Regions from separate parts of the Streptomyces sp. NPDC025784 genome, predicted to be linked through region 1. Evidence: riboswitches for the same ligand, from Rfam matches in the RefSeq annotation. Region 1 holds a riboswitch; the other holds the start of a gene.
The links. A riboswitch is a leader RNA that binds a small molecule or an ion and turns the genes downstream of it on or off. The one in region 1 is predicted to bind glycine.
Positions count from the first base shown of each region.

Region 2: it holds a riboswitch for glycine, as region 1 does, so the genes downstream of both, gcvT (glycine cleavage system aminomethyltransferase GcvT) here and gcvP (aminomethyl-transferring glycine dehydrogenase) in region 1, are expected to answer to the same signal.

Region 1 covers NZ_JBVHMN010000010.1:358,282-365,560, forward strand. Annotated here, with positions in the region: gene gcvP (aminomethyl-transferring glycine dehydrogenase) at 1-2,713, opposite strand, end outside; glycine riboswitch at 2,888-2,983, opposite strand; gene ACZ4IF_RS24140 (PRC-barrel domain-containing protein) at 3,097-3,471, shown strand; gene ACZ4IF_RS24145 (DNA polymerase IV) at 3,390-4,853, opposite strand; gene ACZ4IF_RS24150 (MerR family transcriptional regulator) at 4,957-5,631, opposite strand; gene ACZ4IF_RS24155 (bifunctional nuclease family protein) at 5,873-6,346, opposite strand; gene ftsR (transcriptional regulator FtsR) at 6,433-7,188, opposite strand; gene ACZ4IF_RS24165 (FHA domain-containing protein) at 7,231-7,279, opposite strand, start outside.
Region 2 covers NZ_JBVHMN010000011.1:36,966-44,244, reverse strand. Annotated here, with positions in the region: gene ACZ4IF_RS24365 (ABC transporter permease) at 1-329, opposite strand, end outside; gene ACZ4IF_RS24360 (enhanced serine sensitivity protein SseB C-terminal domain-containing protein) at 782-1,582, opposite strand; gene ACZ4IF_RS24355 (enhanced serine sensitivity protein SseB) at 1,766-2,533, opposite strand; gene ACZ4IF_RS24350 (AAA family ATPase) at 2,576-3,271, opposite strand; glycine riboswitch at 3,440-3,537, shown strand; glycine riboswitch at 3,538-3,650, shown strand; gene gcvT (glycine cleavage system aminomethyltransferase GcvT) at 3,685-4,803, shown strand; gene gcvH (glycine cleavage system protein GcvH) at 5,012-5,389, shown strand; gene glyA (serine hydroxymethyltransferase) at 5,401-6,663, shown strand; gene ACZ4IF_RS24330 (L-serine ammonia-lyase) at 6,836-7,279, shown strand, end outside.

The sequences.
Region 1 (7,279 bases):
CGGTGTGCGGGGCACCCCGCAGCGGGTTGTCGTCGACCGCCCACTCTCCCGAGCCGACCTTGTCGATCTCCGCGCGAATCGCGATCATCGCGTCGCAGAACCGGTCGAGCTCGCCCAGGTCCTCGGACTCGGTCGGCTCGATCATCAGCGTCCCGGCCACCGGGAACGACATCGTCGGCGCGTGGAAGCCGTAGTCGATCAGACGCTTCGCGATGTCGTCGACGCTCACGCCGGTCGCCTTGGTCAGCGGGCGCAGGTCGATGATGCACTCGTGCGCGACGAGCCCGCCCGGACCGGTGTAGAGCACCGGGTAGTGCGGCTCCAGCCGCTTGGCGATGTAGTTCGCGGACAGCACGGCCACCTGCGTGGCGCGCTTGAGACCCTCACCGCCCATGAGCCGGACGTAGGCCCAGGAGATCGGCAGGATGCCCGCGGAGCCCCACGGAGCGGCCGAGATCGGGCCCACACCGGTCTCCGGACCGGCCGCGGGCTGCAGGGGGTGGTTGGGCAGGTACGGCGCCAGGTGCGCGCGCACGCCGACCGGGCCGACGCCCGGGCCGCCGCCGCCGTGCGGGATGCAGAACGTCTTGTGCAGGTTGAGGTGCGAGACATCACCGCCGAAGTGCCCCGGCTTGGCCAGACCCACCAGCGCGTTGAGGTTGGCACCGTCGACGTAGACCTGACCGCCGGCCTCGTGGACCTGCGCGCAGATGTCGGCGACGTGCTCCTCGAACACTCCGTGCGTCGAGGGGTAGGTGATCATCAGTACGGCGAGTTCGTCGCGGTACTGCTCGATCTTGGCACGCAGGTCCTCGACGTCGACCTCGCCGTCGTCCGCGGTCTTGACGACCACGACCTTCATGCCGGCCATCACGGCGCTCGCGGCGTTGGTGCCGTGCGCGGAGGACGGGATGAGGCAGACGGTGCGCTGCTCGTCGCCGTTGGCCCGGTGATAGCCGCGCACGGCCAGCAGACCGGCCAGCTCGCCCTGCGAACCTGCGTTGGGCTGGAGCGAGACCTTGTCGTACCCGGTGACCTCGGCGAGCCGCTCCTCGAGCTCCGTGATCAGAGTGAGGTAGCCCTGTGCCTGCTCGGCCGGGACGAACGGGTGCAGCTGGCCGAACTCGGGCCAGGTGACCGGCTCCATCTCCGTGGTCGCGTTGAGCTTCATCGTGCAGGAGCCCAGCGGGATCATGCCGCGGTCGAGCGCGTAGTCGCGGTCGGACAGCTTGCGCAGGTAGCGCAGCATCGCGGTCTCGGAGCGGTGCTGGTGGAACACCGGGTGGGTGAGGTAGTCGTCGGTGCGCAGCAACGCGGCCGGCAGGGTGTCCTCGGCCGTGGCGTCCAGCGCCTCGACGTCGCCCTCGACACCGAACGCGGTCCACACGGCGCCGAGCTCGCGGCGCGTGGTGGTCTCGTCACAGGAGATCGACACGTGGTCGGCGTCCGCCTGGTGGAGGTTGACGCCGTGCTCGCGGGCGGCGGCGACGATCTCCGCGGCCCGGCCCGGGACCCGCACGGTCAGCGTGTCGAAGTACGCACCGTGCACGACCTCGACCCCGCCCGCCGTCAGACCCGCGGCGAGCACGGTGGCGTACCGGTGGGTACGTCGCGCGATGGTCCGCAGACCGTCCGGACCGTGGTAGACGGCGTACATGCCGGCCATCACGGCGAGCAGCACCTGAGCGGTGCAGATGTTGCTGGTGGCCTTCTCCCGGCGGATGTGCTGCTCACGCGTCTGCAGGGCGAGGCGGTACGCCTTGTGTCCGTCGGCGTCCACGGACACTCCGACCAGGCGACCGGGCAGGCTGCGGGCGAACTTCTCCTGGACCGCCATGTAGCCGGCGTGCGGACCGCCGAAGCCCATCGGCACACCGAAGCGCTGCGTCGTGCCGACGGCGATGTCGGCGCCGAGGTCGCCCGGCGAGGTGAGCAGGGTCAGGGCGAGGAGGTCGGCGGCCACGGTGACCACGGCGCCGAGCTCGTGGGCCTGGTCGACGACCGCCTTGATGTCGCGTACGGCACCGGAGGCGCCGGGGTACTGGAGCAGCACGCCGTTGATGTCGCGCTCGGCGATCTCGGCCGGGATGCCCTCGCTGAGGTCGGCGACGACGACCTCGACGCCGGTCGGCTCCGCGCGGGTCTCTATGACGGCGACGGTCTGCGGCAGGGCGTCCGCGTCGACCAGGAAGAGGCCCTTCTTGTTCTTGCCCATGCGCCGGGACAGCGCCATCGCCTCGGCGGCGGCGGTGCCCTCGTCGAGCAGCGAGGCGCCCGAGGTCGGCAGCCCGGTCAGCTCGGCGACCACGGTCTGGAAGTTGAGGAGTGCCTCCAGGCGGCCCTGCGAGATCTCCGGCTGGTACGGCGTGTACGCGGTGTACCAGGCCGGGTTCTCCATGACATTGCGCAGGATCACTGGCGGCGTGAAGGTGCCGTAGTAACCGAGGCCGATCATCGAACCGAGCACCTCGTTGCGGTCCGCGAGGGAACGCAGCTCGGCGAGGACCTCCGCCTCGGTACGCGCGCCGGGAAGCTCCAGCGCCTCGGCATTCTTGATCACGTCCGGCACCGCGGCGGCCGTCAGATCGTCGAGCGACCCGTATCCGACGTGGGCGAGCATCTTGGCCCTGGCTTCGAGGTCGGGCCCGATGTGGCGCTGCTCGAAGGGGATTCCCTGCTCGAGCTCGGAGAGCGGAATGCGGTGGGCGGTCATTGCGGAGGCCTCCTGGTCTGACGCGACCTTCGAGGGGCACCCCGGCACGGGTACCCCGACGGCCTCCCCCTCTGTCATCTCAACCTGAGAGCTTCACCGGCCCGTCCGACGTGCCGGTTTTCACCGTCGGTGAGAGCGGAAGCCATTGGCAACCGCCCTGCTTTCCAGAGTGACCTCGTCCGTGCGGTACGTGAGCCTGAGAGATTCCGGGGAGGATTTGCTCCTTCGGCGCCTCCGATGAAGTCTGGAGGACTCTCCCGCACGGGGTCAGCAGCCGCTGTCAGCCTACCAGCGAGGACAAGACACGATCCTTCGAGTGGCCGCCTGCCTGAATCTGCTCTTTTGTAGTGCTTACGGATGAGTTGCGACCAAGTGGAGGGCCCGTGCAGACCGACATCGATCCGCGCAACCTGATCGGCCGCAAGGCGTTCGACCGCAATGGCACCAAGATCGGCACGATCGACGAGGTGTACCTCGACGACGCGACCGGCGTACCGGAGTGGGCGGCCATACGCACAGGCCTCTTCAGCAGGGACGCTTTCGTGCCCCTTGAGCCCAGTGAACTCGTGGAAGGGGCCCTGCGCATCCCCTTCGACCGGGCTCTGATCAAGGACGCTCCCGACTTCGGCGTGGGCCGGCACCTCTCGCCCGAGCAGGAGCTCCAGCTCTACCACCACTACGGACTCGACGTGGCGGCCCCCTCCCCGCCTCCGCCGGACCGTGACTTCGGCAAGATCGCGGGCTCGGACGAGCCCTGACCCGGATGCTCCAACGCGTCCGGGGAAACCACCGGAACGACCAGGGGCAGCGGATCGGCCGGCTCCAGCTCGGGGTCGTCGGTCCGGAACGTCTTGACCCGCCCCGGCGCGGAGTAGGGCGTCTCGAACCGCACCGTGACCCGCCCCAGGCCGCTGCCCTGGACCCAGCCGTGCCCGTGCTCGGCATGCCGCACGTCGTGCCCGGCGGGCCACCGGCGCTCGGCGGGCGCCTCCGATGACGCCCCGGAGTCGCGCGAGCCCTCGTCGGCGGGGTGCTCCTGGCCGGGGGGCTCCTCCGCCGCGGCATGGGCCTGCGCCTGCGCGAACAGGTCCTCCTGCGTGTAGTCCGCGAGCCCTGAGACTCCGACCCCCAGCAGCCGCACCCCACCGGTCGTGTCCACGGCCTCCAGGAGCCGCGCGGCGGCCTCCCGCACGACCGCCGGATCGTCCGTGGGCCCCCGCAGCGTCTCGGACCGGGTGAGCGTCGAGAAGTCGTACCTCCGCACCTTCAGGACGATGGTCCGCCCCGACAGTCCCGCCCCGCGCAACCGCTGCACGCACCGGTCGGCGAGCCGCTGCACCTCCAGACCGACCCGCGTGCGGTCGTGGATGTCCACGTCATAGGTGTCCTCGACCGAGACGGACTTCGTCTCCCGCTCGGCGACCACGGGCCGCTCGTCGTGCGCCAGCGCCATCGCGTACAGCGCGTGTCCGTGCGCCTTCCCCAGCAGCCGTACGAGCTCGTCCTCGCCGGCCTCGGCGATCTCCTCGACCGTGGTGATCCCCGCACGCCGCAGATGGTCCCCGGTCGCGGGACCCACGCCGGGCAGCGTCCGCACCGACATCGGCCCCAGCAGCGCCCGCTCGGTGCCGGGCTCTATCAGGACCAGTCCGTCGGGCTTGGCCTGCTCCGAGGCGATCTTCGCGAGCATCTTGGACGCGGCGAGGCCCACCGATCCCGTGAGTCCCGTGACGGCACGGATGTCCGCGCGCAGCTTCACCCCGGCGAGCCGTGCCGAGCCCTCGTCCCAGGCCGCGCCCCCCGCCTCCAGGTCCACGAAGGCCTCGTCCAGGCTCAGCGGCTCCACCAGGGGCGACAGGGCCCGCAGCAGCGCCATCACCTGCTCGCTGACCTCCTTGTAGAGGCTGAAGCGGGGCACGAGATACGCGGCGTTGGGTGCCAGGCGCCGGGCCTGGGCCATGGGCATCGCCGAGTGGACACCGAAGACCCGGGCCTCGTACGACGCGGTGGCGACGACACCGCGCGGTCCGAGCCCGCCCACGACGACCGCTTTTCCGCGCAGGCTCGGCTTGGACGCCTGTTCCGCCGAGGCGAAGAAGGCATCCATGTCGAGATGCAGGATCGTGGGCGCGGTTCTCACATGTCCGATGCTGCACCACGCCACTGACAATGCCCCTGCGCGGCCCGCCGCCCACAGGACGGCCCGCGAAGCAGCACGCCCCTCGCGGCGACCGCCCAGAAGGTCACACAGCCCGGTTGCGCCGCCGTGCCAGCTCGTCCGCGGGGTTGTGCCCGACGAGCGTCTCGCCGGTGTCCACACGCTCTCCGTGCAGCTGCGACAGGGCGCCCTCGACGTCCCGCCACACCACTCCCACGGCGATCCCGAAGACCCCCTGGCCGCCCTGGAGCAGCGCGTGGACTTCGTCGGGCGAGGTGCACTCGTAGACGGTCGCGCCGTCGCTCATCAGCGTCATCCGCTCCAGGTCCCGGAAGCCGCGCTCCCTGAGGTGCTGGACCGTGGTGCGGATGTTCTGCAGCGAGACACCTGTGTCGAGGAAGCGCTTGACGATCTTCAGGACGACGACGTCACGGAAGCTGTAGAGCCGCTGCGTCCCGGATCCGTAGGCGGGCCGCACGCTCGGCTCGACGAGCCCGGTCCTCGCCCAGTAGTCCAGTTGCCGGTAGGTGATGCCCGCGGCGGCACATGCCGTGGGACCGCGGTAGCCGATCTCCTGGGAAACGGCCCCTCCCTCGTCCGGCACCGCCGCCGGCCGCATCGGAGCGTGCTCGTCCGTGCTGCCGTGGTCGGGGTACCCCCTGCTCGAGCGGAGCCGAGCGCTGGTGGGAGGGTACGGACCGCTCTCCCCCAGACCGTGTCCGGGGGCACCCCCAGCCGTACCGTCGCCGCTGTTTCTCACGCCGACCTCCGTCCTTGACCTGCCTTCTCGACGGTAGGCAGTCACCACGGGTGCGTCAACGATCGCCACACTCGGCACGCCGAGTGATAATCACCCTAAGAGTGGTTTCTCGTGCCCCACCGCGGGGAAAGGCTAGCCGAATGCTCGCGGTCCGGGCCGCGGCGCACCACACTCGCCGCGGGCAATTGCCGCCGGAACCGGCGCGCCTGCGCGCGCACCGCCGATGGGCGGTGGCGGGGCCTCACTGGCTGTTGGTGCCGAAGTCCTCGGGCGAGATCTGGTCGAGGAACTCGCGGAACTTCTCCACCTCGTCCTCCTGCTCGTCCGGGATCGCGATGCCGGCGTCGTCGAGCACGCCGTCGCTGCCGTAGATCGGCGTTCCGGTGCGCAGCGCCAGAGCTATGGCGTCGGACGGCCGTGCGCTGACCTCGACCCCGCTGGCGAAGACCAGCTCCGCGTAGAAGACGCCCTCACGCAGGTCCGTGATGCGTACCTCGGTGAGCTCCTGACCCACGGCCTCCAGCACGTCCTTGAACAGGTCGTGGGTCAGCGGTCGTGCGGGGGCCATGCCCTGCTGGGCGAAGGCGATCGCGGTCGCCTCCCCCGGTCCGATCCAGATGGGGAGGTACCGGTCGCCTCCCACTTCACGCAGAAGCACGATCGGTTGGTTGGAGGGCATTTCGACCCGGACACCTACGACATCGAGCTCGTTCACACAGCAACCCTAGGCCGTGCCCGGGACGTTTGGGTAGTCGGGCACAGAACGGGTGGACGATCCGGAGCCCCGGCCGGCGCCCCGGTTCAGGGCAGGCGTACGCCCAGCGCGGTCTGCACGAGCGCCGCGTGCAGCTTCACCGTGAGCCCCGCCAGCTCCTTGGTACGGGCCTCCGCGTGCGCCCGCGTCTGCGGGTTGCGATGGCGCCGCAGCGGGGCCACCACCTGGTCCACGAGCCCTGCGTCACGTTCCGCGGCGGCCTTCATCGCGCGCAGGTGGCGTGGCTCGATCCCGAACCGGCCCAGCTCGACGACGAGCGTCGCGACGGTCACCGCCTCGGCGTCGTACACGTCGTCCGCCAGCGGTGCGATCAGTCCGTACGACTCCCACTCCGCCAGGTCCCGCTCGTCGATCTCCGCGGCGGCCAGCAGCTCGGCACGGCCCACACGGGCCGCCGTGGGCGCGTCGGGCTCGCCCAGGAAGTCGCCCAGGGGTTCGCCGTCCCCCGCGTCGCGCTGACGGCCCACGGACGGCAGACGCACGGGCTCACCGCGTTCCAGGGCCTCCAGGTGCTCGCGGATCACCTTGAGGGGCAGATAGTGGTCCCGCTGCATCCTCAGGACATGACCGAGGCGCTCGACGTCGTGGGCACTGAACTTGCGGTACCCCGAGGGGGTCCGCCGCGGCTCGACGAGCCCCTCCGACTCCAGGAACCTGATCTTGGAGATGGTGACTTCGGGGAACTCGTCGCGCAGTGCGTTCAGCACCACGCCGATGCTCATCAGCCCACTCTCCGTGGCGGCGGTACCGCTGCCGGCACCGCCGCTCGGTGTTTGAAGCATGGACCTTCCCTGGGGTCCCCCCTGACGGAGTCTGGGGGAGGGTCAGATGGCCCGCTGGCTCGCGTAGAAGACCAGCCGGTACTTGCCGATC
Region 2 (7,279 bases), on a different contig from region 1:
CCGAACTTCGGGTCCACACCGAGCGGGTGGTCCGCGCTCATGCCGCCCATCCCGCCCTTGGGCAGCGAGGTGTTGGCGTCGATCAGATCCTGGTTGAAGGCGTTCGGGTCCAGACCCAGCAGCGACTGGATGGGCCGGGCGAGGATGGCCATCAGGATGAGCAGCACGACGATGACACCGCCGGCGACCGCCACCTTGTCGCGCTTGAAGCGCGTCCAGGCGATCTGTCCCAGGGAACGGCCCTCGATCTGCCCCTTGCCGACTCCGGCAAGCACAGCCTCTGGCTGCGCTTCCGATGCCGCCGCGGTGGTCTCGATCGGTGCGGTCACAGTGACCCGACCCCTCTCGCCGGTGGTGACCGGCCTACGCCTGCCGCTGTCTGCGGCTTGGTTCACTTGCGTGCCGGGAGGTCGGCCGCAGATGGTGCGACCTGGTGACCCGGCTGATCGTTCGACTTGCACTCGCTCACAGGATCGATGACCCCATGTCTGATGGGCGAGTCTTCAGTGCCGCCACGATCACGTGCCAGGTCTGATGGAGAAAGTATGCGCAACCGTGATGCTCTTAAGGGGATTCCGTTATCCGAACAGTGGGTAACGCGAGGCGGACAGGGGGCAGTTGCGCCGGAAGGGGCCATGACGCCCTCTTTCGGTACGCGTCCACCCCAACCCGGACAAGCATCCCTTACGCCGGTTCCTCTGCAGGTCAGGCCCAAGACACTGCCGCGGAGAACGCCTGCGCGACCGCTGGGCCACGGACGGCGGGCCGCCGGCGTGCGCCGTCAGTATCCACCTCGGGCCGGCGGATAACCGTAGCCGCCCGCCAACGGCGCCTGGGCCGGGGCCGCGTGGGCCTCACGGTCGTAGAACGGCCGGGCGTTGGCCCGCAGCCACATGGCGACCGGGTCGTACTCGTCGGACATCGCCACGGTCGAGACGGGCAGCCCGTCGGGGACCGCGCCGATGGACTGCTGCATCATGGCGCGCACCGAGTCGACCGCGGGCGGCGAAGTGTCGTACACGTCAAGGCCGATGGCGAGATAGGGCGCCCCGAGGGCCGGCTGCACCCAGGCACGGCGCAGCGACCGCACGGCGGAGGTGCGGTGCGCGTTCTGCGTGAGCAGGGCGTAGAACTGCGGGATCTCGATGCCCGGTTCGGACAGCCGCAGCGGTCCGGCGGGCTGCCGCTCCAGGCCCGCGGCGATGCGCCGCAGGTCCAGCCAGGGGATGCCCATGCCGCCGCCGGGCGCGTGCGGATTGAGCCAGAGGCCGAAATGGTCGGGGTAGAGGGTGCGGGCGACGTCGAGGCCGTCGACCACCTCGTACGAGCGGTTCCAGCCACTGGCCGAGAGCTCCTGGGCGGAGGTGACGCACGGCGCGTAGCCGAAGCCGTCCACCTCCATGTTCCCGTACTGGGCGTCCGGGGACCCGGCCTGGCCGTGCCACAGGAGCATCCAGACCTGACCGGACGACGGGGTCGCGAGCGCGCGAAGGAGCGCCTCGTAGGCGTCGTAGCGCCCGGGGGTCACCTGGCGCAGCATGTGCTCGACCTGCCCGGCCGCGGCCGTGCCCGACGCGCTCACCCTCAACCGCCCCTTCGCGAACAATTCACGACGAACTCATCCAATACGCCCGAGCCACCGGTGACGAACCTGCGTCAACACCTCGACCGAGCCATGAAACCAGCTTAAGCGGCGATCCTGACAGCGACTTGACGCACGGCGTCACGGGTCTCCGTGGTGTCACCGCTCACGCTCGTGCCGGGGTCAGTACTCGCGCTGGTAGAAGGGCCGCACCTGGGCGCGTATCCAGTCGCCCACCGGGTCCTGGGCGACGTCCAGGAGAACCAGGTTCACGGCGTGGCCGACCGGGACCCGGCCGAGAGCACGGCCCAGCGCGTCGAGCGGGAGCGTGCGGGCGTCGCCCTCCCACTGGGAGAGCTCGACGCCGATGAACATCACCGGGGCGCCGCCCTCGATGCTGGCCAGGCAGCGGCGGGCGCTGAGCACGACGCCGGTCCCGGCGAACTCGGCCGACGCGGCGGACAGGAAGTCCACCGGGTCGTCCTGCCAGTCGGGCTCGAACAGCCGCACCCGGCCGCCGCTCGCCGGCCCGTCCAGCGGGGTCCGCCCCGCCCGGCACAGCTCGGCCACCGCGATGGGCGGCAGGGGTACGCCGACCACGCCGTCCGGGTTGATTGCGATGCCGACCTGGGGCGGCAGGCCCCGGGCGAACTCGACGGCGGGCGCGATCGTGTACGACAGGTGACCGCCGGTGACCTGGCGGAACTGCTCCTCGGAGCTGAACACGGGGACGTACGCCTGGCCCTCGATCTCCAGCGTCGGCAGGTCGAGGGGGCCGCTGTGCGGACCGCCGCCGTTCGGCAGGGGCACCCAGACGAAGCTGCGGCCGAGGACCTCGATGATGCGGGCACCGGCCGAGGGCACGCCGAGCGAGGCGGACAGCACCTCCTCCAGCTCGTTGCCGGGCCATCCGCCGTGCGGATGGGGGTGCGCCTGTGCCGGGAAGTCCATCTGTCTACCGCCTGCTTCGAACCACTGTTCCGGCTGGAAAGATTAGTGGGCGTCGGTGACGGCCCGGCCGTCGAAGTCGATCCGGCGCAGCACGCCCGCCGCCTCACGGTCGATGAGCACCGCCGAGCCGCAGCCCTCGGGCAGGTCGCCCTTCTCCACGGCACGCAGCAGCCTGGCCACGGCTCCGCGATGCCGTGCGAAGGCGTAGCGCGAGACACCGCGGCCCCGGTCGTGCTGGCCCCGGAGCGCCGTGCCGGGCGGGACGTCGAGCAGCAGCAGGTGCAGCGAGCCGCCCCGGCGCCGGGCCTCGCGGGCCAGCCAGCGGCGCACCCAGGCCTGCGTGCCGCAGTCGTGCACGACGACGCCGGCGCCGGAGCGCAGCGCGCGACGCAGCCCCGCGTAGTGCGCGAGGCGGACGAAGGGGCGGTAGACCGCGTACGGCAGCCATCGGGCCCTCCCGGCGTCCCAGCGGTCACGGGTGTCCTGGGAGTCGATGCGCGGGCCCGTGACGGCCCGGCGCATCAGGGTCGACTTGCCGCTGCCGGGCAGCCCCGTGACCACCACGACGTCGGACGCCCCGAAGAGCAGGCCGTGCGGGCTGTGCCCGGCGCGTGCCCTCAGGTCGCGGACGACGGCCGCCGGGAGCGGGCCGCACGCCTCCCGGGCCGGGGCGCCGGGCTGCTTGGGCAGGGCAATTCCCGAGGTCGTCGCGTACGCCGTGGTCCTGTTCACCGTGATCGTCCTCCCCTTGGGTGTGGAGTCCCATCCCCGTCGAGTGTAAAGAGAAGGTAATGCGTCGTCTCTCTCGTTTCCGTACTCGGACTGCCACAGGCCGGTTACAGATGCGGACTGCCCCGATCGGACGGCGCGTGCAATGATGTGCGCGCCAACTGCATACCGGCCGCTTGAATCCGCGCGGGAGAGTCCTGGGGCACGAGTTCCCGGGCGCCGAAGGAGCAAGTCCCTCCCTTGAATCTCTCAGGCCCCGTTACCGCGCGGGCGAGGCACATCTGAAAAGCGGGCCGCTGACCAGTGGCTCCACCCAAGGTGCAAGTCACGACCACCGTTTCGTGGGGTCGTGGCGAACCTCTCAGGTTCCGATGACAGATGGGGAGGAACGACCTCGCCGTCATGCCTTGGGAGCCCCACCGATGAGCAGCAACGCACCCCGTCACACCGCGCTCGATGCCCTGCATCGCTCGCTCGGCGCGACGATGACCGACTTCGCAGGCTGGGACATGCCCCTGCGGTACGGCTCCGAGCGCGACGAGCACCTCGCCGTCCGCACGAAGGCCGGTCTGTTCGACCTCTCGCACATGGGCGAGATCACCGTCACCGGGCCGCAGGCCGCCGCCCTGCTGAACTACGCCCTGGTCGGCAACATCGCCTCCGTCGGCGTCGGCCGCGCGCGCTACACGATGATCTGCCAGGAGGACGGCGGCATCCTCGACGACCTGATCGTCTACCGGCTCGCCGAGACCGAGTACATGGTCGTCGCCAACGCCTCCAACGCCCAGGTGGTCCTCGACGCGCTCACCGAGCGCGCGGACGGGTTCGACGCCGAGGTCCGCGACGACCGCGACGCGTACGCCCTGATCGCCGTACAGGGCCCCGAGTCCCCCGGCATCCTCAAGTCGCTCACCGACGCCGACCTGGACGGCCTGAAGTACTACGCGGGCCTGCCGGGCACCGTGGCCGGCGTCCAGGCGCTCATCGCCCGCACCGGCTACACCGGTGAGGACGGCTTCGAGCTCTTCGTGGCGCCCGCGGACGCCGAGCGGCTGTGGCAGGCGCTCACCGAGGCGGGCGCCCCCGTCGGCCTCGTCCCCTGCGGCCTGTCCTGCCGCGACACGCTGCGCCTGGAGGCCGGCATGCCGCTGTACGGGCACGAGCTGACCACCTCGCTGACGCCCTTCGACGCCGGGCTCGGGCGGGTCGTGAAGTTCGAGAAGGAGGGCGACTTCGTGGGCCGCAAGGCCCTGGAGGCCGCCGCCGAGCGGGCCGAGAAGAGCCCTCCGCGGGTCCTCGTCGGCCTGATCGCCGAGGGCCGTCGCGTGCCGCGCGCCGGGTACACCGTCGTCGCCGACGGCACGGTGATCGGCGAGGTCACCTCGGGCGCCCCGTCCCCGACGCTGGGCAAGCCGATCGCGATCGCGTACGTCGACGCCGCGCACGCTGCGCCCGGGTCCGCCGGTGTCGGCGTGGACATCCGGGGCAGCCACGAGCCGTACGAGGTCGTGGCCCTGCCGTTCTACAAGCGCCAGAAGTAGGCACCGGGCGCGCGACGGACGCCATGGGCACCGGAAGGAAGCGGACCGAGCGAGCGCCGCGGGGGTACCCGCGCGCGTTGGTGCGTGACCTGTGCCCCGGCGTGCCGTCTCGTATCCCATGACCACCCCTCCCCCGGGTTTCCGGCTTCGTCCGGGCACGGGGTACCCCCGACATCAGCAGTCCCCCGCGTACAGGAGAATTCAGGCCATGAGCAACCCCCAGCAGCTGCGCTACAGCAAGGAGCACGAGTGGCTGTCGGTCGCCGAGGACGGCGTCTCGACGGTCGGCATCACCGAGTTCGCGGCCAACGCGCTCGGCGACGTCGTCTACGCCCAGCTTCCGGAGGTCGGTGACACGGTGACCGCGGGCGAGTCCTGCGGCGAGCTGGAGTCGACCAAGTCGGTCAGCGACCTCTACGCGCCGGTCACCGGCGAGGTCGTCGAGGCCAACCAGGACGTGGTGGACGACCCGTCGCTGGTGAACTCCGCCCCCTTCGAGGGCGGCTGGCTGTTCAAGGTACGCGTCACGGACGAGCCGGAGGACCTCATGTCCGCGGACGAGTACACCGCTTTCACCGCCGGCTGAGGAGTCACCGCATGTCGCTTCTGAACACGCCCCTTCACGAACTGGACCCGGACGTCGCCGCCGCCGTCGACGCCGAGCTGCACCGCCAGCAGTCCACCCTGGAGATGATCGCGTCGGAGAACTTCGCTCCGGTCGCGGTCATGGAGGCCCAGGGTTCGGTCCTCACCAACAAGTACGCCGAGGGCTACCCCGGCCGCCGCTACTACGGCGGCTGCGAGCACGTCGACGTGGTCGAGCAGATCGCCATCGACCGCATCAAGGCGCTCTTCGGTGCCGAGCACGCGAACGTGCAGCCGCACTCGGGCGCCCAGGCCAACGCGGCCGCGATGTTCGCGCTGCTCAAGCCGGGCGACACGATCATGGGTCTGAACCTCGCGCACGGCGGGCACCTGACCCACGGCATGAAGATCAACTTCTCCGGCAAGCTGTACGACGTGGTCGCCTACCACGTGGACGACGAGACCGGTCAGGTCGACATGGCCGAGGTCGAGCGCCTGGCCAAGGAGTCCCGGCCGAAGCTGATCGTGGCGGGCTGGTCGGCCTACCCGCGTCAGCTCGACTTCGCGGAGTTCCGCCGCATCGCCGACGAGGTCGGCGCGTACCTCATGGTCGACATGGCGCACTTCGCCGGACTGGTCGCCGCGGGCCTGCACCCCAACCCGGTGCCGCACGCCCACGTCGTCACCACGACCACCCACAAGACGCTGGGCGGCCCGCGCGGCGGCGTGATCCTCTCGACGGCCGAGCTGGCCAAGAAGATCAACTCCGCGGTCTTCCCCGGTCAGCAGGGCGGCCCGCTGGAGCACGTGATCGCGGCCAAGGCCGTGTCGTTCAAGGTCGCCGCCTCGGACGAGTTCAAGGAGCGCCAGCAGCGCACGCTGGAGGGCGCCCGCATCCTGGCCGAGCGCCTCGTCCAGGACGACGTGAAGGCCGTCGGCGTCGACGTCCTGTCCGGCGGCACGGACGTGCACCTGGTCCTGGTGGACCTGCGCAACTCCGAGCTGGACGGGCAGCAGGCCGAGGACCGCCTCCACGAGGTCGGCATCACGGTCAACCGCAACGCCATCCCCAACGACCCGCGTCCGCCCATGGTCACCTCCGGCCTGCGCATCGGCACGCCCGCCCTCGCCACCCGCGGCTTCCAGGCCGAGGACTTCACCGAGGTCGCGGACATCATCGCCGAGGCGCTCAAGCCGTCGTACGACGCCGCGTCCCTGAAGGCCCGCGTGTCCGCCCTGGCGGACAAGCACCCTCTGTACCCCGGCCTGAAGTAATTTCGTACGCTTTCTGTCGTACGTTTTGGTTCGTACGGTCCCCTTCGTACGGACGTCCGGGGCACCGCGCACACTGGAAACCGAGCGCGGTGCCCCGTTCCATGCAGTTCCCGCAGTCCCTGCACCACCTCCACCGGACAACGGCGTCCGGCGCGACCACCAAGGAGTTCCCGTGGCCATCTCGGTCTTCGACCTGTTCTCGATCGGCATCGGCCCGTCCAGCTCCCACACCGTGGGCCCGATGCGCGCGGCCCGCATGTTCGCCCGCCGCCTGCGCAACGAGGGACTGCTCGACCAGGTGACCTCCATACGCGCCGAGCTCTACGGCTCCCTCGGCGCGACCGGCCACGGCCACGGCACCCCCAAGGCGGTCCTGCTCGGCCTGGAGGGCGCCTCCCCGCGCACCGTGGACGTCGAGGGCGCCGACGAACGCGTCGAGGAGATCAAGTCCTCCGGGCGGATCAACCTGCTCGGCGAGCGGGAGATCGGCTTCGCCTTCGACGACGACCTGGTCCTGCACCGCCGCAAGGCCCTGCCGTACCACGCCAACGGCATGACGGTCTTCGCGTACGACGCCTCCGGCGGCCTCGTGCTGGAGAAGACGTACTACTCCGTG